DNA from 3 places in the Pseudomonas coleopterorum genome. Region 3 is predicted to be linked to each of the others. Evidence: predicted binding sites of a transcription regulator. Region 3 holds the regulator's gene; each other region holds the start of a gene.

Region 1 (7,045 bases), 2.1 Mb from region 3:
AGGACGACGTGGCCAACAGCTGGACCATGCACACCACCATCGACGGTCGCAACCCGGCCGATGCCACGTCCACCACACCGCTGGTGAACAAGCTGACCTTCAAATCCGATGGCAGCCTCATCGTTCCCGATCAGGGTCCGGTAGCTGGCGGCCTGGGGATCAACGCCGACAAGAGCTTCAACCTGGCCGGCTGGGTGCCTGCCAGCAAGGGCGCCGACGGTACCTGGACGCCCAACGGCGCAACGGCCAATGCCGGTGGCGTCGCTCTGGACATGCTGGCGACCACGCAATACAACTCGGCCTCCGCCACCTCGGCCAAGACTCAGAACGGTTATGCGACCGGTGAGCTCACCGGCCTGTCGGTGGACGGTACCGGCAACCTGTTCGCCAACTTCACCAACGGCCAGAACAAGGTCATCGGTCAGGTCGCCATGGCCAGCTTCGCCAACATGCAGGGTCTGGCGCCCAACGGCGGCACCAACTGGAAGGAGTCGTTCGCGTCCGGTACTGCCGTGATCGGCACCCCGGATACTGGCGTCATGGGTAACCTGCAATCGCAATCGCTGGAAGACTCCAACGTCGACCTGACCGCTGAACTGGTGAACCTGATCAAGGCACAGAGCAACTACCAGGCGAACGCCAAGACCATTTCCACCGAAAGCACCGTCATGCAGACCATCATTCAGATGACCTGATGAGGGTAGGGCAGTGATGCGGTGTCTGTGTGCGGCCCTGGTCATCGCGGCAACCTGTGCGATGGCGGTCGCTGCGCCAGCGCCCTGGTACAAATACCAGAGCCTGGCGACCGGTCGGTACCTGTGCAGTCAGGTCGACCCCGGCCCCCAGTATCGGCGCTTTGCCGGGCCCTTCGGCAACGCCGGTTGCCGTCGTTGACAGCACACCTGCCACGCTTCGCCGTGGCAGGGTGACGTAAATCCTTTCTTCCCTTGCCGCTAGCGGCAATGCCGCGCCGACTTTTCGGCGTCAAGCTACCAGTTAGTCTCTCCCGAATCGCCGCAGGCCCCGTCCCAGAGGGGCTGCAGGGATCTTTCGAAAGTTGGCCCGCATATTGCTCTACCTCTCTCAGTACAGCAGTAGACGGCATTCGCCCGTCGAGGGAGACACCTGTGGACAAGATGCTCTACGTGGCAATGACCGGTGCCAGCCAGAACGCGCTGGCGCAGAAGGCTCATGCCAACAACCTGGCCAACATTTCGACCACCGGCTTCAAGCGTGACCTTGAACAGGCGCGTTCCATGCCGGTGTTCGGCGACACCTTTCCTTCGCGGGCTTACGCGCTGACCGAACGGCCGGCGACCGATTTCAGCGGTGGAGCGTTGCAGGAAACCGGACGGGACCTGGACGTGGCGGTGGGCGGCAACGGTTTCATCGCCGTGCAGACACCCGACGGCGGCGAAGCCTATGTGCGTACCGCCAGCATGAACGTCGATGCGCTCGGTGTGCTGCGTGCCGGCAATGGTTTGCCGGTCATGGGCAACGGCGGTCCGATCGCCGTTCCGCCGGACGAGAAAATCGAGATCGGCATGGACGGCACCATCAGCATTCGCGGTCTGGGCCAGGCGCCGAACGTCATGGCCCAGGTCGACCGCATCAAGCTGGTCAATCCCGATGTGAAAACCCTGACCAAGGGGCTGGACGGCCTGATCCACACCACCAGCGGCCAGCCGGCGCCCGCCGATGCCGCCGTGCGGGTCGAGTCCGGTTTCCTGGAGGCGAGCAACGTCAACGCGGTCGAGGAGATGACCTCGGTGCTGGCGCTCTCCAAGCAGTTCGAACTGCACATCAAGATGATGAGCACCGCCAAAGAAGGCGACGAGGCCATGGCCCGGGTCTTGCAAATCTAATTCCAGCGTAGCGATCGCGCCGTAAACCAGGCGCTCCAGGAGATGACACATGCTTCCAGCACTTTGGGTCAGCAAGACCGGCCTCCAGGCCCAGGACACCAACCTGACCACGATTTCCAACAACCTGGCGAACGTATCGACCACCGGCTTCAAGCGTGATCGCGCCGAATTCCAGGACCTGCTCTATCAGATCAAGCGGCAACCCGGCGCCCAGTCGACCCAGGACAGCGAATTGCCGTCGGGCCTGCAGGTCGGTACCGGTGTGCGCATCGTCGGCACCCAGAAGAACTTCACCGCCGGCAGCCTGCAGACCACCGAGCAGCCGTTGGACATGGCCATCAACGGTCGCGGTTTCTTCCAGGTCATGCAGCCTGACGGCACCGTTTCGTACACCCGCGACGGCACGTTCCACCTGAACTCCGACGGCCAGATCGTCACCGCTCAGGGCCTGGCCCTGGAACCGGCCATCGTCGTCCCCAACGACGCACAGACCTTCACCGTGGGCACTGACGGCACCGTCTCCATCACCACCGCCGGCAACCCTGCTTCGCAGGTGATTGGCAACCTGCAGACCGCCGACTTCATCAACCCGGCAGGCCTGCAGGCCATCGGTGGCAACCTGTTCCTGGAAACCGCCTCCAGCGGCGCGCCGCAGGTAGCGACCCCTGGTCTGAACGGTGCGGGTACCGTGCTGCAGAACACCCTGGAGAACTCCAACGTGAGCACCGTGGAGGAGTTGGTCAACATGATCACCACCCAGCGTGCCTACGAGATGAACTCCAAGGTGATCTCCACCGCCGACCAGATGCTGCAGAACCTGACCCAGAACCTGTAATCCTGGGCTAACCGTAATCCCCAAGCTACCTGGGCGCCGAGTGCGCCGGCTACACCGTGAGGTCTGTGTCATGCGTCGTGTCTCGATTGTTCTTGCCCTGAGTGGAATGGCCCTGCTGACCGGTTGCGTCGCGCCACCGGCCAAGCCCAACGACCCGTACTACGCCCCGGTGCTGCCGCGCACACCGATGCCTGCCGCCGCCAACAACGGCTCGATCTACCAGGCCGGCTTCGAGCAGAACCTGTACAGCGACCGCAAGGCGTTCCGCGTCGGCGACATCATCACCATCACCCTCAACGAGCGGACCAGCGCCAGCAAGAGTGCCAACTCCAAGGTCGGCAAGGACAGCAGCAACAGCCTGGGCCTGACCTCGCTGTTCGGCGCCGGTGTGAACACCAACAACCCGTTGGGCAGTGGTGATCTGAGCCTCAACGCAGGCTACAGCGGCACGCGCGCCACCAACGGCACCGCCGCGGCGGCGCAGAACAACAGCCTGACCGGCTCGGTCACGGTGACGGTGGCCGACGTGCTGCCCAACGGCATCATCTCTGTCCGCGGAGAAAAGTGGATGACGCTCAACACTGGCGAAGAGCTGGTGCGCATCGCGGGGCTGGTCCGGGCCGATGACATCGCCACCGACAATACCGTGTCCTCGACACGGGTGGCCGATGCGCGCATTACCTATTCGGGCACCGGTTCCTTCGCCGAAGCCAGTCAGCCGGGTTGGTTCGACCGGTTCTTCGCCAGCCCCCTGTTTCCTTTCTGAGTGCGTCCGTCCATGCTCAACTTCAAGCACCTGATCGCCGCTGCACTGCTGATGTCCGCCGCGTTCGGCGTTCAGGCCGAGCGTCTCAAGGACATCGCCAGCATTTCCGGCGTGCGCACCAACCAGCTGATCGGCTACGGCTTGGTCGTGGGCCTCAACGGCACCGGCGACCAGACCACCCAGACCCCGTTCACCCTGCAGACTTTCAACAACATGCTGTCGCAGTTCGGCATCAAGGTGCCGCCAGGCTCGGGCAACGTGCAGCTCAAGAACGTCGCTGCGGTATCGATCCACGCTGATCTGCCCGCATTCGCCAAGCCGGGGCAGGTGATCGACATCACCGTGTCGTCCATCGGCAACTCGAAGAGCCTGCGCGGCGGCAGCCTGTTGATGACTCCCCTCAAGGGTATCGACGGCAACGTCTACGCCATTGCCCAAGGCAACCTGGTCGTCGGTGGTTTTGACGCCGAAGGCCGCGACGGGTCGAAAATCACCGTCAACGTGCCGTCGGCAGGACGGATTCCTGGCGGTGCCAGCGTCGAGCGCTCCGTGCCCAGTGGCTTCAACCAGGGCAACAGCCTGACGCTGAACCTCAACCGGCCTGACTTCACCACGGCCAAGCACATCGTCGACAAGGTCAACGAGCTACTTGGCCCGGGAGTTGCACAAGCTGTCGATGGGGGCTCGGTACGCGTCACTGCACCGGTCGACCCCAGCCAGCGTGTGGACTACCTGTCGATTCTCGAGAACCTCGACGTCGATGTAGGCCAGGCGGTGGCCAAGGTGATCATCAATTCGCGCACCGGCACCATCGTGATTGGCCAGAACGTCAAGGTATCGCCTGCGGCAGTGACCCACGGCAGCCTGACGGTGACCATCACCGAAGATCCGATCGTCAGCCAACCCGGGCCTCTGTCCGGCGGCCAGACGGCGGTGGTGCCACGTTCGCGGGTCAGCGCCCAGCAGGAAGCCAAACCGATGTTCAAGTTTGGCCCTGGCACCACGCTCGACGAGATCGTCCGCGCGGTCAACCAGGTAGGCGCGGCGCCCGGTGACTTGATGGCCATTCTCGAAGCCCTGAAACAGGCCGGCGCCTTGCAGGCCGACCTGATCGTGATTTGAGGTAGCAGCTGATGGAAATGCCGAATGGCGGAGTATCGGGAACACGGGATTCGGGGGCTTACACAGACCTCAATCGCCTGAGCTCGTTGAAAGTCGGGGATCGCGACAGCGAGGCCAACCTGCGCAAGGTGGCCCAGGAATTCGAGTCGCTGTTCCTCGGTGAAATGCTCAAGTCCATGCGTTCGGCAAATGACGTGTTGGCCAAGGACAACCCGCTGAACACCGAAACCACCAAGCAATACCAGTCCATGTACGACCAGCAGCTGTCCGTGACCCTGTCCAAGGAGGGCGGCGGCATTGGCCTGCAGGACGTGCTCATGCGCCAGTTGTCCAAGACCAAGGGCGTGGCCCGTGCCGGGGCGAATCCGTTCGCCCATGCCGACAACAGCCTGACCAAGCCGCTGGGCGCCACCCGCGACGCCTCGGCCGATGCCAAGGCTGCCGGCACCACGGCGCACAACGACATGGCCTTGCTGAACCAGCGACGCCTGTCCCTGCCGAGCAAGCTGGCCGACCGTCTCGTGGCCGGCATCGTGCCGTCGGCGGCGACCGATGCGAGCGCCGCCACCGGCAGCAAGAACCTCATCAACGTCCCGGCCAGCGCACCGGCCAACAGCATTGCCAATGCCGTACGCAGCGGTGCCGCGGTCGAGGGCAGCAGCCTGGCGAAAAGCGTCGCTCAGCCACCCCTGGCGCCGGCCAAGCGCGCCTTCGGATCGTCCGACGAATTCATCGCGACCATGCTGCCCATGGCCGAAAAAGCTGCAGCGCGCATCGGTGTCGATCCCAAGGTGCTGGTCGCCCAGGCGGCGCTGGAAACCGGATGGGGCAAATCGATCATGCGCGCCGATGACGGCAGCAACAGCCACAACCTGTTCGGCATCAAGGCGACCGGCAACTGGAAGGGCGAGAACGCCCGCGCGATCACCAGCGAGTTCCGTGATGGCCAGATGGTCAAGGAAACCGCCGATTTCCGCTCCTACGACTCATACGAAGACAGCTTCCACGACCTGGTCAGCCTGTTGCAGAACAATGACCGCTACCAGGGCGTGGTCAAGTCCGCGGACAACCCCGAACAATTCGTCAAGGAACTGCAGAAGGCCGGCTACGCCACCGACCCGAACTACGCCAGCAAGATCTCCTCGATCGCCAAGCAGATGCAAGGCTATGAGAACTACGCTCGCAGCAGCACCAGCGCTACCACGAATCTATAAGGTTTGAACCCATGTCGAATCTGATCTCCATTGGGCTGTCCGGTCTGGCGTCCAGCCAGGCATCCCTGGCGACCACCGGTAACAACATCGCCAACGTCGCGACTGCCGGCTATTCCCGGCAGTCGGTGGTGAATACTGCCAGTGGCTTGCAGAACATCGGCGTGGGCTATCTGGGCACCGGCACTACCATTTCCGACGTGCGCCGCATCTACAGCAGCTACATGGACACCCAGTTGCAGACCAGTACTGCACTGAGTGCCGACGCGACCGCGTACAGCACCCAGATCAACAGCATCGATAAGTTGCTGTCCGATGGCAGCACCGGTATCAGCGCCGTGCTCAGCAGCTTCTTTTCCGCCGTGCAGACCGCATCGGCCAACCCCAGCGATACCTCGGCGCGGCAGCTGTTGCTGACCCAGGCGCAGACCCTGAGCAATCGCTTCAACTCGATTTCCTCGCAGTTCAGTCAGCAGAACGACAGCATCAATGCCTCGCTGACCACCCTGACCGGGCAGGTCAACAAGCTCAGTGGCAATATCGCCGAGCTCAACCGGCAGATCACCGAGATGTCGGGCAGCGGTTCCACGCCCAACAGCCTGATCGATGCGCGCAACGAGAACGTCCGCCAGCTCAACGAGCTGGTCGGCGTGACCGTGCAGCAACGCGACGGCAACTACGATGTCTACCTGGGTTCGGGGCAGTCGCTGGTCACCGGCAGCTCGGCCAACTCGCTGGTGGCAACGCCCGGCGTGGCCGACAAGAGCCAGTACGGCTTGACCATCCAGTATCAGGGTTACAGCACCGACGTGACCTCGGTGACCACCGGCGGCGAGATCGGCGGCCTGTTGCGTTTTCGCAGCGATGCCCTGAACCCGGCGATCAACGAGCTGGGGCGCACGGCAATCGTCGTCGCCGATAGTCTGAACAGCCAGTTGGGCAAAGGCATCGACCTCAACGGTGACTTCGGCTCCTCGCTGTTTTCCAGCATCAACAGCGCGACCGCCGTTGCCAACCGCAGCCTGGCGTCGTCCAACAACAGCGCAGGTTCGGGCAACCTCAATGTCACCGTGGCCGATTCCAGCAAGCTGACCATCTACGATTACAACGTCAAGTTCAGCAGCGCCACTGCCTACAGCGTGACCCGTTCCGACGGCACTTCCATGGGCAATTTCGACCTGGGCACGAACCCTGCGCCGGTGATCGATGGCGTTACCCTGGGTCTGAACGGCAAGGTCGCGACTGG
Region 2 (7,045 bases), 2.4 Mb from region 3:
TGCGCTGGGGTGATGCCTACACCACCGATTCGAACTTCGCCAACCAGCTGGGCCTCAACGGTTCGCTGACGCTGATCGCTGCCGCGAAAAGCCGCATGTCCGAAGACCGCGACAACATCTGGAAAGCGACCCTGCCGCAGGATCAGGCGCAGAGCACCGTGCGTGACATGCTGCTCACACCTCATGACACCTTGGTGGACGACGACACTGCCGCCGTGCGTCGCAACTTCCAGCCGCCTCAGGCCAACACCCTGCCGATCAAGAACGTAGTGGTGATCCTGATGGAAAGCTTCGCCGGTCATTCGGTGGGCGCGCTGGGCGCCGAAGGCAACATCACGCCTTACTTCGACAAGCTGGCCCAGGAAGGTCTGCTGTTCGACCATTTCTTCTCCAGCGGCACCCACACCCATCAAGGCATGTTCGCCACCATGGGTTGCTTCCCCAACCTGCCGGGCTTCGAATACCTGATGCAGACCCCGGAGGGCAGCCACAAGCTGTCCGGCCTGCCGGAGATGCTCAGCGCCGCGCGCGGATACGACGACGTCTACGTCTACAACGGCGACTTCGCCTGGGACAACCAGTCCGGTTTCTTCAGCAACCAGGGCATGACCACGTTCATCGGCCGCAATGACTTCGTCAATCCGGTGTTTTCCGATCCGACCTGGGGCGTGTCCGACCAGGACATGTTCAACCGTGGCAACGAAGAACTGGCCAAGCGCGGAGCGGCCGGCAAGCCGTTCTACGCACTGCTGCAAACCCTGTCCAACCATGTGCCCTATGCCTTGCCAGCCGACTTGCCGGTGGACAAGGTCACCGGGCGCGGCAGCCTGGACTTGCACCTGACCGCCATGCGCTACTCGGACTGGGCCCTGGGCCAGTTCTTCGAGAAGGCCCGCAAGGAGCCATACTTCAAGGAAACCCTGTTCATCGTGCTGGGCGACCATGGCTTTGGCAACGAGAAGCAGATCACCGAGATGGACCTGGGCCGCTTCAACATTCCGCTGCTGCTCGTCGGCCCCGGCATTCAGGAGAAGTTCGGCAAGGTCAACCACACCGTCGGCTCGCAACCCGACGTGGTACCGACCATCATGGGTCGCCTGGGCGGCGCCAGCCAGCACCAGTGCTGGGGGCGTGACCTGCTCAACCTGCCGGCAGGCGATCCTGGCTTCGCCGTGATCAAGCCTTCGGGCAGCGAGCAGACCGTGGCCATCGTCAAGGGCGACCGTATTCTGGTCGAGCCGCGCGACATGGACACACGCCTGTATCGCTACCAGCTGGGCCGCGAGTTCGGCGCCCAGTTGATCCCCGATACCGACGCCAACGCCGCCGACGTGCCGCAGTTGCGCGCCAAGTTGGACTCGTTCATCCAGACCGCGACCAAGAGCCTGCTCGACAACACCGCAGGTGCCGTGGAGAGCAAGCAGGAGTAAGTACCTGACGCTCTGTGAAAAGGCCCTTCGGGGCCTTTTTTCATGGGGTGATCGAGCCCGTTCCGGCACACCTCCGGCAATCTGCCGTCCGGAACGAATGCCGGGCGTTGCGAGTCAACGTTGAGTGAGCTTATCCAGCAGCTTCCTGCCTGAATTGCGTCGAGGAGATGTACAACAATGAAAGAGTGGAAAATCAGCTTCTTCAACAAGGATGGCGTACTGGACAGCATGGCGATCAATGCTGACACCTGCCCGTCGATTGAAGAGGCAGCAACCCTCGTGCGCTCCAGGCTGTACCCGGTCGCAGCCGAGCTGGATGAAGTCAACCTTCCCGATACCGTAGCCTCGCCGGTCGCCAAGACGCTCAAGTCCCAGCACAGCGTGGAAATCACTGCCATCACTGAAGTCGTGTGAACTGCGAGTGAGCCGGGCCATTGGCACAGGCCCGGCCTTCGCGTTACTCTGCGCTCGAGGTCCTTGAGGATCTCGCTGCTCGTCTTTGCATCCCGCTTCTTGCAACACGCTCGATTCCAGGCGCTGCGTCACTGACGCCGCACCGCACCCATTCCTTGTCCCGAGGAGGTTCTGGAAGTACTGAAAGTCTATCCGTCGTTATTGCTGAGGGAGACGATTCATGAGCACAACCTATCAAGAAGACATCAGCAGCAATGTACTACGCCGCATGAAAGAGGGCGGCTTCGATTTCGCCCGCATCCATCCCATCGAGTTTTACGCGGTCTTTCCCGATGAAGACCGGGCGCGCACGGCTGCCGGCAAGTTTCGCGGCGAGTCGCTCAACGCCCAGATCAGTGAGCGCGACGACGGTGCCTGGCACCTGGAATTGAGCAAACTGATGTACGCCACCCACGGTGGCATCGGTGAATTCGAGCAGGATTTCGAAGCCGTCGTCGAACCCCTGGGCGGTGAGATCGAAGGCTGGGGCGTCAAGCACGAAGTCAGGCGTCCGCAGGCCTGAGCCGGAGTGAACCACAATGGCATGGTGGTTCACGCTTCTCACCGAATGACAGGCAAAAAAAAGCCGCTCTCAAGGGAGCGGCGAATGGGAATTTGATGGATTGCAGCAAGCGCCAAGCTTTTGCCGGTTTCGATGAAATAATTATCAGCTAACGCCGCAAGCTATTGAATTCAACTCTGTCTATGCTGGTCATAGAGTCAAACCGCTTGAACAATCCGCTTCGCAATGAAGCGTATGTCATCGGCGTTCGGACATTGCCGCACAAGAACGGTGCACGGTTCTCGATCAGGGATCCCAAGCACTTGATTTAATGGCACATATGCCGATGGCACGGGCCTTGCGAAGGCTCTTGGGTCCGGGTGACAAGGAGTACGGCATGAGCCGCACCTATTATGATGAGATGTACGATGCCGACGGCCAGGTTCGCCCGCATTACCGGGAGTTCGCCCGTTGGTTGGCCGAGACGCCGCAGGAATTGCTTGCCCAGCGTCGACGCGAGGCCGATTTGTTGTTTCATCGCGCCGGTATCACCTTCACCTTGTACGGCGACGAGCAGGGCACTGAGCGGCTGATTCCTTTCGACACCATTCCGCGCAGCATTCCCGCCAGCGAGTGGCGGATCGTGGAGCGCGGCTGCATTCAGCGCGTCAAGGCGCTGAACATGTTTCTGGCGGACCTGTACCACGACCAGCGCATCATCAAGGCCGGCATCATTCCTGCCGAGCAGGTACTGGCCAACGAGCAGTATCAGCTGGCGATGCAAGGCCTGGACTTGCACCGCGACATCTACTCGCACATTTCCGGGGTCGACCTGGTGCGCGACGGTGATGGCACCTATTACGTACTCGAAGACAACTTGCGCACGCCCAGCGGTGTGAGCTACATGCTCGAAGACCGCAAGATGATGATGCGCCTGTTCCCCGAGCTGTTCGCGGCGCAGCGCATCGCACCCGTGGATCACTACCCCAATCTGCTGCTCGACACCCTGAAAAGCTCCAGCGCCATCGACAACCCCAGCGTGGTCGTGTTGACGCCGGGTCGCTTCAACAGCGCGTTCTTCGAGCACGCCTTTCTGGCGCGCGAGATGGGTGTGGAACTGGTAGAAGGGGCGGACCTGTTCGTGCGTGACGACAAGGTGTTCATGCGCACCACCGACGGACCCAAGCCGGTGGACGTGATCTACCGCCGCCTGGACGATGCCTTCCTCGACCCCCTGGCCTTCAACCCCGATTCCATGCTGGGCGTGCCTGGCCTGCTGGCTGCGTATCGCTCCGGCAACGTAGTGCTGGCCAATGCCATCGGCACCGGCGTGGCCGACGACAAGTCGGTCTACCCCTTCGTGACCGACATGATCCGCTTCTACCTCGACGAAGAACCGATCCTCAAGAACGTGCCGACCTGGCAGTGCCGCAAGCCCTCGGAGCTTTCCCACGTGCTGGCCAACCTGCCGGATCTGGTGGTCAAGGAAACCCAGGGCTCGGGTGGCTACGGCATGCTGGTGGGTCCGTGTGCGAGTGCCGCGGAAATCGAAACCTTCCGGGCGCGCATCAAGGCCCGGCCCCATGCCTACATCGCCCAACCCACGTTGTCGTTGTCGACCTGCCCGACCTTCGTCGAGAACGGCATAGCGCCACGCCATATCGATCTTCGCCCCTTTGTCCTCGCCGGCCGCGAAACCCGCGTGGTGCCCGGCGGCCTGACCCGCGTGGCCTTGCGTGAAGGCTCGCTGGTGGTGAATTCGTCGCAGGGCGGCGGGACCAAAGACACCTGGGTGGTCGAGGATTAAGGATGCCTGCCAATGCTAAGTAGAACTGCCTCTGATCTGTATTGGATGTCGCGCTATCTGGAGCGCGTCGAAAACCTGGCGCGCATGCTCGATGTCAGCTATTCGCTGTCGCTGATGCCCCAGGACGGCCGGGGTGACGGTCTGGATGAAATCGCCATGCCGCTGTTGATCACCGGCACCCTGGAAGACTACCTGGCGCGTCATGGCAAGCTGCACGCCGAGCGCCTGCTGCATTTCTTCGCCCTGGATCCGGCCAACCCGGCCAGCATCTACAGCTGCCTGGGGGCGGCGCGTGCCAGCGCTCATGCGGTGCGCGGACGCATCACCGCCGACATGTGGGAGAACATCAACTCCACCTGGCTTGAGATCCGTGGCATTGCCGAGCAGGGCGTGGGTCGCTACGGCATGAGCCGTTTCTGCGACTGGGTCAAGGAGCGCGCCCACCTGTTTCGTGGCGCCACCTACGGCACTTTGATGCGCAACGATGCCTTCCGCTTCATCCGTCTGGGCACCTTCATCGAGCGCGCCGACAACACCCTGCGTCTGCTCGATGCACGTTACGAAATGCTCGGCGATGAAGCCTACTCGGTCGACGACAGCTCGGCACGGGGCTACTACCAGTGGAGCGCGCTGTTGCGCGCGTTGTCGAGTTTCGAAGCCTACACCGAGATCTACCGCGACGCGCCGGCGGCCAAGCCGGTGGCGGAGCTGTTGCTGCTGCGTGCCGACGTGCCGCGCTCGTTGCGCGCCTGTACCGAGGAGATCAATCAGATCCTCGCCGACCTGCCGGGTGCCAACGGCCGTCCGGCCCAGCGTCTGGCGGCCGAGCTGGACGCGCGTCTGCGCTACACCGGCATCGGCGAGATCCTCGACGAGGGCCTGCATGAGTGGTTGAACGAACAGATCCCACTGGTGCGCCAGCTGGGCAACGCGATTCACAGTTCCTATCTGGAGGCTGTATGAGGCTCAACATCAGTCACGAAACAGCCTATCACTACGATGATGAGGTGCGGGCCAGCATCCAGTACCTGAGGCTGACACCCCACGACAGCGAGCGCCAGCGCATCCTGAGCTGGCAACTGGACCTGCCGCGCCCCGTGCGGGCCCAGCTCGATCCATTCGGTAACATCCTGCACGTGCTGACCCTGGACGATCCCCATGATGCGATCATCATCGGTGCGCGCGGCCAGGTCGAAATCGATGAGACCCGTGAAGCCGAACACGAAACGCAATCACCTCTGCCGTTCCTGCGCTTCACTCGGCTGACCGACGCCGACGATGCCTTGCGTGCCTTCGCCGCCCAGCAGTGCCCCACCCGGCGCGACCGCAATGGCCTGATCGACCTGATGCAAGGCCTGCACCAGCGCATCGCCTACACCAGCGGCGCAACGGCCGTGGACACCAGTGCCGCCCAAGCTTTCGCCAGCGGTGCCGGAGTCTGCCAGGACCACACCCACGCGTTTCTTGCCTGCGCCCGCAGCCTCGGCATCCCGGCGCGCTATGTGTCGGGCTATCTGTTCACCGAGGACACCGAGCACATGGCCAGTCATGCTTGGGCCGAAGCTTGGCTGGACGACGCCTGGTACAGTTTCGACGTGACCAACCAGCTCGCGCGGCCCGAACGTCATCTAAAGCTGGCGGTTGGCCTGGATTACCTGGACGCCTGCCCGGTACGCGGCATGCGTCGCGGTGGCGGTTTCGAACAGATGCACGCCAAGGTCCTGGTCGCGCCGAGTGCGCCCGTCGTCAGCGTGGCCGGTCAGCCCCAATCGCAGAGCCAGACCCAAGGCTAGGTGTTCAATCGACGCCATCGCCAGGACTTCGGACCTGACGACGGTTTTGTGCCTGGCGCCCACCGTTCAACTGAACAACCTGCCCAGATTGGGCAGGATCAGTACCAAGGTCATGGTGAACACGATCAGTCCGGCCTGACGGATTTTCGGATGTTTGAACATGGCAGACTGCCTATGAGTTATGTTCTTCCTGGCGCCAACGCGTGCCACAACCTGGGTTGAGCTTGGCGAAAAGGTGCACCCCCACGACTCGATGCACGCAATCGGCGGCATCAATAGTCATGCTTTTACCTTAGAACCCTTGATTGGCGCGGCTTAGAACGCTTTGCTGCAATTCGGCGGGTTTTTCGAATCGAGTTCGACTAAGGAACTCTTTCGCTAAATTCGAACATGCCGGGCTAGACGGCCGAGTTCGGGAATGCACGACTGCAGAGGCAATCTACCGTTCATCGGCTAAATTCGAAGCGGCTTCACTTGCCAGCGGAATCGATTAACGGGCAGGCTTGTCACCTGCGTTCCCTCTTCTTCGAGTGACCTATGACCCTCAACATCTGCATTCTGGAAACCGACGTCCTGCGGCCCGAATTGGTCGAGCAATACCATGGCTATGGACGGATGTTCGAAAGGCTGTTTGCCAGCCAACCCATTCCTGCCCGGTTCACCGTGTTCAACGTGATGAATGGCGAGTATCCGCCCGCCGATGCCCAGTACGACGCGTATCTGGTGACGGGCAGCAAGGCGGACTCGTTTGCCACCGACCCATGGATCGAGACGCTGAAGGCGTTCTTGCTGGAGCGCTACCAGCGTGGCGACAAGCTGCTGGGCATCTGCTTCGGTCATCAGCTGCTGGCGCTCCTGCTGGGCGGCAAGGCCGAGCGCGCCACCCAAGGCTGGGGCGTGGGAACCCACGAGTACAGCCTGGCCAATCGCGCGCCTTGGATGACCCCGGAAATCGAGACCCTGACCTTGCTCATCAGCCATCAAGATCAAGTGACTTCGCTGCCCAAGGACGCCTCGGTGGTGGCGTCGAGCGAATTCTGCCCATTCGCGGCCTACCAGA
Region 3 (7,045 bases):
CTGAGCGGCCACTGACGATGATCAAACGCATGGTTAACGACCGTTCTGTTCGTCCAGTACCACTTGGTACAAGGCTTGATTGCTGGGCGCCGAACGCAGTCTTTCGCGCACTTCCTTGCGATCGAGCATGCTGGCGATCTGGCGGAGCAATTCCAGGTGCGCATCGGTGGCCGCTTCGGGCACCAGAAGCACGAATAGCAGGTCGACCGGAGCGCCATCGATTGCGTCGTAGTCGATCGGCGCGCTCAGGTGAACGAGGGCACTGACCGGCGTATCGCAGCCTTTGAGCCGGCAATGCGGTATGGCGATGCCGTTACCGAATCCAGTGGAGCCCAGTTTTTCACGGGCAATCAGCGCTTCGAACACGGTCTGGGTGTCGAGCGATGGCACTTCACGACCGATCAGGTTGGCGATCTCTTCGAGTGCTTTCTTCTTGCTGCCGCCCGGCACGTTCACACGTGAACGGCCGGGGGTCAGGATGGTTTCTAATCGGATCATGGGTGGGGAGTGTCAGCGAGCAGTCGCGCCTTGCAACAGACTCTGCTGTTTTTCCTTATGCTTTTTGAGTTGGCGATCCAGCTTGTCGGTAAGCAGATCGATGGCCGCGTACATGTCGTCATGTTCGGCGTTGGCAACCACCTCGCCACCGGGTATGCGCAGGGTGGCTTCGATTTTCTGTTTGAGCTTCTCGACCTCCATGATCACCTGCACGTTGGTGATCTTGTCGAAGTGGCGTTCGAGACGCTCGAGTTTTTCCCCGATGTAGGTTCGCAGGGGTTCGGTCACATCCAGTTGGTGTCCACTGATGTTGACTTGCATACCGCTTCTCCTTATTGCCATTGCATAAAGAAGCAGGCTTGGGTGCCTGCCACTGGAACGCTGTGGCACATCGCAGGGCTACATCAACCGCTTGCGTTCGCTGGACGGCGCAATCCCAAGGGACTCGCGATACTTGGCGACCGTTCGGCGGGCTACCTGGATGCCTTGTGCCTCCAGTAAACCAGCGATCTTGCTGTCACTCAACGGCTTTTTCTGATTTTCGGCGGCGACCAGTTTCTTGATGATCGCGCGGATCGCGGTGGAGGAGCATTCGCCCCCCTCGGAGGTGCTGACATGGCTGGAGAAAAAGTATTTCAGCTCGTATATGCCGCGCGGCGTGTGCATGTATTTCTGCGTGGTCACCCGGGAAATGGTCGACTCGTGCATGCCCACCGCCTCGGCGATGTCGTGCAGAACCAGGGGCTTCATGGCCTCGTCGCCGTAATCGAGGAAGCCACGCTGATGCTCGACGATCTGGGTGGCAACCTTCATCAGGGTTTCGTTGCGGCTTTGCAGGCTCTTGATGAACCAGCGCGCTTCCTGGAGCTGGTTGCGCATGAAGGTGTTGTCGGCGCTGGTGTCGGCGCGCCGCACGAAGCCGGCATACTGCGGATTGACCCGCAGCCGCGGGACCGACTCCTGATTGAGCTCGACCAGCCAGCGGTCGTTGTCCTTGCGCACGATGACGTCGGGCACGACGTATTCGGGTTCGCTGGATTCGATCTGCGAGCCAGGCCGCGGGTTCAGGCTCTGTACCAGCTCGATGACCTGGCGCAGTTCGTCTTCCTTGAGCTTCATGCGCCGCATCAGCTGGCTGTAGTCACGCGAGCCGAGCATGTCGATGAAATCGCTCACCAGCCGCTGTGCTTCGGCCAGCCAACGGGTCTTGGCCGGTAGCTGGCGCAGTTGCAGCATCAGGCATTCGCTCAGGTCGCGGGCGGCGATGCCGGCCGGTTCGAACTGCTGGATGCGATGCAGCACCGCTTCGATTTCGTCCAGTTCGATGTCCAGCTCGGGGTCGAAGGAATCGCAGATTTCCTGCAGCGTCTCGTCCAGATAACCCTGATTGTTGATACAGTCGATGATGGTCACGGCGATCAGCCGATCGGTATCGGACATGGGCGCCAGATTCAACTGCCACAGCAGGTGCGTCTGCAGGCTCTCGCCGACCGACGTGCGGGTGGTGAAGTCCCACTCGTCGTCATCGTTGCTCGGCAGGCTGCTGGCACTGGTCTGGTAGATGTCTTCCCAAGCCGTGTCGACGGGCAATTCGTTGGGGATGCGCTCGTTCCAGTCGCCTTCCTCGAGGTTGTCCACCGTCGGCGCAGACTCCTGGAAGCTCGGTTCCTGGATCTCCTGGGTCGGCTTCTGCTCGATGTTGTCGGCCAGCGGGTCGCTGTTGTCGAAGTCGTCGCCTTCTTCCTGGCGTTCGAGCATGGGATTGGATTCCAGCGCTTCCTGGATTTCCTGCTGGAGGTCCAGGGTCGATAGCTGGAGAAGGCGGATGGCCTGTTGCAACTGCGGTGTCATCGTCAGTTGCTGGCCCATACGTAGGACGAGCGATGGTTTCATGGCAGGAACTTAACACCTTGGTCGCCGGCGCGAAGCGCCTTCTACTACGGGTACCGAAGTACCCGGCTTATGTCGTAAGCAAATTATATGCCTGAAACCTGAGTGTTTGCCTAGGGCGCCATGAAAATTAATGCCCGCAGGAGGGCGACGGCGCCCTTGGGCCTTACAAGCGAAACTCGTGGCCCAGGTAGACTTCGCGGACCAGATCGTTGGCCAGGATGGTCTGGGCATCGCCTTCGGCGATCAACTGGCCATCATTGACGATATAGGCCGTTTCACAGATGTCCAGGGTCTCGCGGACGTTGTGGTCGGTGATCAATACGCCGATGCCCTTGGTCTTGAGGTGGTGGATGATCTGCTTGATGTCGCCGACCGAAATCGGATCGACACCGGCGAAGGGTTCGTCGAGCAGGATGAACTTGGGCGCGGTGGCCAGTGCACGTGCGATCTCCACGCGGCGGCGTTCACCACCCGAAAGGCTCATGCCCAGGTTGTCGCGAATGTGCGTGATGTGGAATTCCTGCAACAGGCCTTCGAGCTCGGCCAGGCGAGCCGCGGCGTCTAGCTCCTTGCGGGTTTCCAGGATGGCCATGATGTTGTCTGCCACCGACAGCTTGCGGAAGATCGAGGCTTCCTGCGGCAGATAACCGATACCCGAACGGGCACGGCCGTGCATCGGCTGGTGGCTGACGTCCAGGTCGTCGATGAGGACGCGGCCCTGATCGGCCTGTACCAGGCCGACGATCATGTAGAAGCAGGTGGTCTTGCCGGCACCGTTGGGGCCCAGCAGGCCGACGATCTGTCCGCTTTCGATGGACAGGCTCACGTCGCGTACGACTTGTCGGCTCTTGTAGCTCTTGGCCAGGTGCTGCGCTTTCAGGACTGCCATCACTGGGCCTTCTGCGGTGCGTCGGATTTCTTCTTGGGCTGGATCACCATGTCGATCCGCGGACGAGGCGTGGTGACCTTGCTGCCCGTGGCACGGCCGGCGTTGACCACCTGGCGCACCGTGTCATAGACGATCTTCTCGCCTTCGGAGGTGTTGCCGTCGTTGATGACCTTGGCCTTGTCGATCAGCACGATGCGGTTCTGCGCCGCGAAGTATTGAATGGTCACGCCATAGGCCTGAACGATGGGCTTGTCCACCGCAGGTTTCTGCTCGTAATAGGCCAGGTTGCCGACGGCAGTGAACACGTCCACGTCGCCGGTGGCGTTGCGGGTGATGGTCACGGTATTGCCGGTGATCTTCATCGACCCCTGGGTGATGATCACATTGCCCTTGTAGGTCGCCACACCCTGTTTGTCGTCGAGCTGGGCATCGTCGGACTGGATATGAATGGGCTGATCGCGGTCAGTGGGCAGTGCCCAGGCGCTCGCGCTTCCCAGTGCTGCGCTCAGGCCGAGCAAAAAGGGGAGGGTTTTAACGAGCCTCATACTGTCCTCTTACGTTGGACAACAAGTTGATCTTGCTGTCATTCAGATACGCTTTCATGCCCTTGGCCGTCGACACGCCACCGGCGCCGTCGATTCTAACGTCTTGGTCGGTCTGCGCATATTGCTTCTGTGGGAAAACGGTCATGCGTGAGCTGGTGATCAGCGTGGCGCGGCTCTTCTGGTCGGTGCGCGCGATGCGAACCGAATCGATCAGCTCGACCTGGCTGCCATCGGGATTGACCTCGCCACGGTCGCTGGTCACGTGCCATGGGTAGACAGTGCCGCGGTACAGCTGCATGTCGGGCTTGGTCAGCAAGGTCACCTGCGAGGTCTTGACGTGCTCGACCTTGTCGGCGGTCATGTCGTACTGCACGCCACCGTCGGGCAGGTACTGGCGAGCCTTCGCGTTGATAGCGTAGTAATCGATCTGGCTTTCGTCGACGGCCGCAGCCGGCTGGTCGAGGAAACGCTCCGGGCTGATGTCCCAGTAGCCGATGGCGGCGAACAGCAGCCCCAGCACACCCAGGATCACGATATTACGAATTTTCTTGTTCAGCATGTCAGGCCCTACAGGTAGGCGGCACGGGCCGCTTCGAGATTGCCTTGGGCAGCCAGGATCAGCTCGCAGAACTCGCGCGCTGCACCCATGCCACCACTGGCCTGGGTCACGCCGTCGGCATGCTGGCGCACGAAGGCATTGGCATTGGCCACGGCCATGCCCAGCCCCACCCGGCGAATCACCGGCAGGTCGGGCAGATCGTCACCCAGGTAGGCCACTTGCTCATAGTTCAGGCCGAGCTCGGCGAGCAGGCCGTCGAGTACCACGAGCTTGTCTTCGCGCCCCTGAAATAGATGGGCAATACCCAGGTTGCGGGCCCGCCGCTCCACCACCGGACTGCTGCGGCCGGTGATGATCGCAGTGGTCACGCCGCTGTTGATGAGCATCTTGATGCCCTGGCCATCCAGCGTGCTGAAGCTCTTGAACTCGCTGCCGTCGGCCAGGAAATACAGACGGCCATCGGTCAGTACGCCGTCGACGTCGAATACGGCCAGCTTGATGGCCTTGCCACATTGCAGAAGCTCGCTGCTGCCAGTCTGGGTCATTGCGTCGTTTCCGGTCATTACATGACTCCCGCGCGCAGCAGGTCGCCCAGGTTGAAGGCGCCTACCGGACAGTCCTGATCATCGACCACGACCAGTGAGTTGATCTTGTTGTCTTCCATGATCTTCAGCGCCTCGGCGGCCAGCATGTCGGCGCGCGCGGTCTTGCCGTGGGAAGTCATGACGTCTTCGATTCGAGTGTTGTGGACATCGATGGTGCGATCCAATGTGCGCCGCAGGTCACCGTCGGTGAAGATCCCGGCGAGGCGGCCATCGGCCTCCAGGACGGCGGTCATGCCCAGCCCCTTGCGGGTCATTTCCATCAGCGCATCGCGCAGCAGCGTGCCGCGCGGCACCTGTGGCAGCGCGGTGCCGGTGTGCATGACGTGCTCGACCTTGAGCAGCAGGCGACGACCCAGGGCACCACCGGGATGGGAGAAGGCGAAGTCATCGGCGGTGAAGCCTCGCGCCTCGAGCAGGGCGATGGCGAGGGCATCGCCCAGTACCAGGGTCGCCGTGGTGGAGGAGGTCGGTGCCAGGTTCAACGGGCAGGCTTCCTGGGCGACGCGGGCGTCGAGGTTGACCTCGGCGGCCTGGGCCAGGGGCGAGTCGGGGTTGCCGGTCATGCTGATCATGGGAATGCCCATGCGCTTGATCAAAGGCAGCAATGTGACGATTTCTGCGGTCGAACCGGAGTTGGACAGGGCCAGGATGACGTCCTGGCGGGTGATCATGCCCATGTCGCCGTGGCTGGCCTCGGCAGGATGGACGAAAAACGCCGGGGTGCCGGTGCTGGCCAGGGTCGCGGCGATCTTGTTGCCGATGTGTCCGGATTTGCCCATGCCCAGCACGATCACGCGGCCATCGCTTTCGAGGATCAGTTCGCAGGCGCGCACGAAATCGGCGTCGATATGGGCGAGCAGGCCCTCTACCGCTTCGATCTCGAGACGGATGGTGCGGTGCGCGGATTGGATCAGGTCGCTGGTCTGGCTCATGGCGAAAATCGGTAGGCCCGGTGAAAAGGCGGCGATTATAGCGGGAATGGGCGAGCGACTCACCTGCCTATTTTGCGGCCTGTACAAATCAACGACACGGCATGCCAATGGATCGATCTTGGGCGGCACCTGTCTGCAATGCTATAGTTCGCCGCTTGTTCGGCCTGTCCGCGCCAAGTGTCTTCGGTCAGAAGATGAGCGTCCGAGGGTAAGGTTGCACTGCAAGGAGTTTAAATGAGTGCCGATAGCGCCTACGCGGTCGAGCTGAAAGGGGTTTCTTTCAAGCGCGGTGCGCGGAGCATTTTCAATGATGTCGATATCCGCATTCCTCGCGGCAAGGTCACCGGTATCATGGGGCCTTCAGGTAGCGGCAAGACGACGCTCCTGCGTCTGATGGGCGCCCAGCTGCGACCCACTGGCGGCGAGGTCTGGGTCAATGGCCAGAACCTGCCCAAGCTATCGCGCAGCGACCTGTTCGATGCGCGCAAGCACATGGGCGTGCTGTTCCAGAGCGGAGCGCTGTTCACCGACCTGGACGTGTTCGAGAACGTGGCCTTCCCGCTGCGGGTGCATACCGACCTGCCCGAAGACATGATCCGCGACATCGTCCTGATGAAGCTGCAGGCCGTCGGGCTGCGTGGCGCCATCGAACTGATGCCCGACGAATTGTCCGGTGGCATGAAGCGTCGTGTCGCATTGGCCCGTGCCATTGCCATGGATCCGCAGATACTGATGTACGACGAACCGTTCGTCGGCCAGGATCCGATCGCCATGGGCGTGTTGGTCCGGCTGATCCGCCTGCTCAACGATGCCCTGGGCATCACCAGTATCGTGGTCTCCCACGACCTGGCGGAAACCGCGAGCATCGCCGACTACATCTATGTGGTCGGCGATGGTCAGGTGCTGGGTCATGGTACGCCCGAGGCATTGATGGCGTCGGACAACCCGCGCGTCCGTCAATTCATGAAAGGCGATCCCGACGGTCCCGTGCCTTTTCATTTTTCCGCGCCCGATTACCGCGCCGATCTGCTGGGGAAGCGTTGATGCGCAAGAAATCAATCATGGAGCGAGTGCGCCTGTTCGGTCGATCGGCCATCGACATGGTCGGCATCCTGGGGCGTTCC

The links. Region 3 encodes sigma-54, which starts transcription at its own class of promoters, with help from an activator protein. Its sites were predicted from a motif close to ANTGGCATNNANNTTGCTNT; they were not measured.
Region 1: BLV18_RS13505 (flagellar basal body rod protein FlgF) is a predicted target of sigma-54. The motif match lies at 1,057-1,076, and genes of this name have one in related genera.
Region 2: BLV18_RS14590 (circularly permuted type 2 ATP-grasp protein) is a predicted target of sigma-54. The motif match lies at 2,731-2,750, and genes of this name have one in related genera.

What each region holds. Positions count from the first base shown of each region.
Region 1 covers NZ_FNTZ01000001.1:3,017,505-3,024,549, reverse strand. The annotation lists gene flgE (flagellar hook protein FlgE) at 1-695, shown strand, start outside; gene BLV18_RS13505 (flagellar basal body rod protein FlgF) at 1,128-1,865, shown strand; gene flgG (flagellar basal-body rod protein FlgG) at 1,915-2,700, shown strand; gene flgH (flagellar basal body L-ring protein FlgH) at 2,771-3,466, shown strand; gene BLV18_RS13490 (flagellar basal body P-ring protein FlgI) at 3,479-4,588, shown strand; gene flgJ (flagellar assembly peptidoglycan hydrolase FlgJ) at 4,600-5,802, shown strand; gene flgK (flagellar hook-associated protein FlgK) at 5,814-7,045, shown strand, end outside.
Region 2 covers NZ_FNTZ01000001.1:3,269,282-3,276,326, reverse strand. The annotation lists gene BLV18_RS14605 (LTA synthase family protein) at 1-1,430, shown strand, start outside; gene BLV18_RS14600 (hypothetical protein) at 1,608-1,844, shown strand; gene BLV18_RS14595 (ribonuclease E inhibitor RraB) at 2,065-2,406, shown strand; gene BLV18_RS14590 (circularly permuted type 2 ATP-grasp protein) at 2,783-4,192, shown strand; gene BLV18_RS14585 (alpha-E domain-containing protein) at 4,205-5,155, shown strand; gene BLV18_RS14580 (transglutaminase family protein) at 5,152-5,985, shown strand; gene BLV18_RS14575 (amidotransferase) at 6,523-7,045, shown strand, end outside.
Region 3 covers NZ_FNTZ01000001.1:905,167-912,211, forward strand. The annotation lists gene rapZ (RNase adapter RapZ) at 1-31, opposite strand, end outside; gene ptsN (PTS IIA-like nitrogen regulatory protein PtsN) at 34-498, opposite strand; gene hpf (ribosome hibernation-promoting factor, HPF/YfiA family) at 511-819, opposite strand; gene BLV18_RS03985 (RNA polymerase factor sigma-54) at 898-2,391, opposite strand; gene lptB (LPS export ABC transporter ATP-binding protein) at 2,555-3,280, opposite strand; gene lptA (lipopolysaccharide transport periplasmic protein LptA) at 3,280-3,825, opposite strand; gene lptC (LPS export ABC transporter periplasmic protein LptC) at 3,812-4,384, opposite strand; gene BLV18_RS04005 (KdsC family phosphatase) at 4,393-4,929, opposite strand; gene BLV18_RS04010 (KpsF/GutQ family sugar-phosphate isomerase) at 4,947-5,921, opposite strand; gene BLV18_RS04015 (ATP-binding cassette domain-containing protein) at 6,156-6,965, shown strand; gene mlaE (lipid asymmetry maintenance ABC transporter permease subunit MlaE) at 6,965-7,045, shown strand, end outside.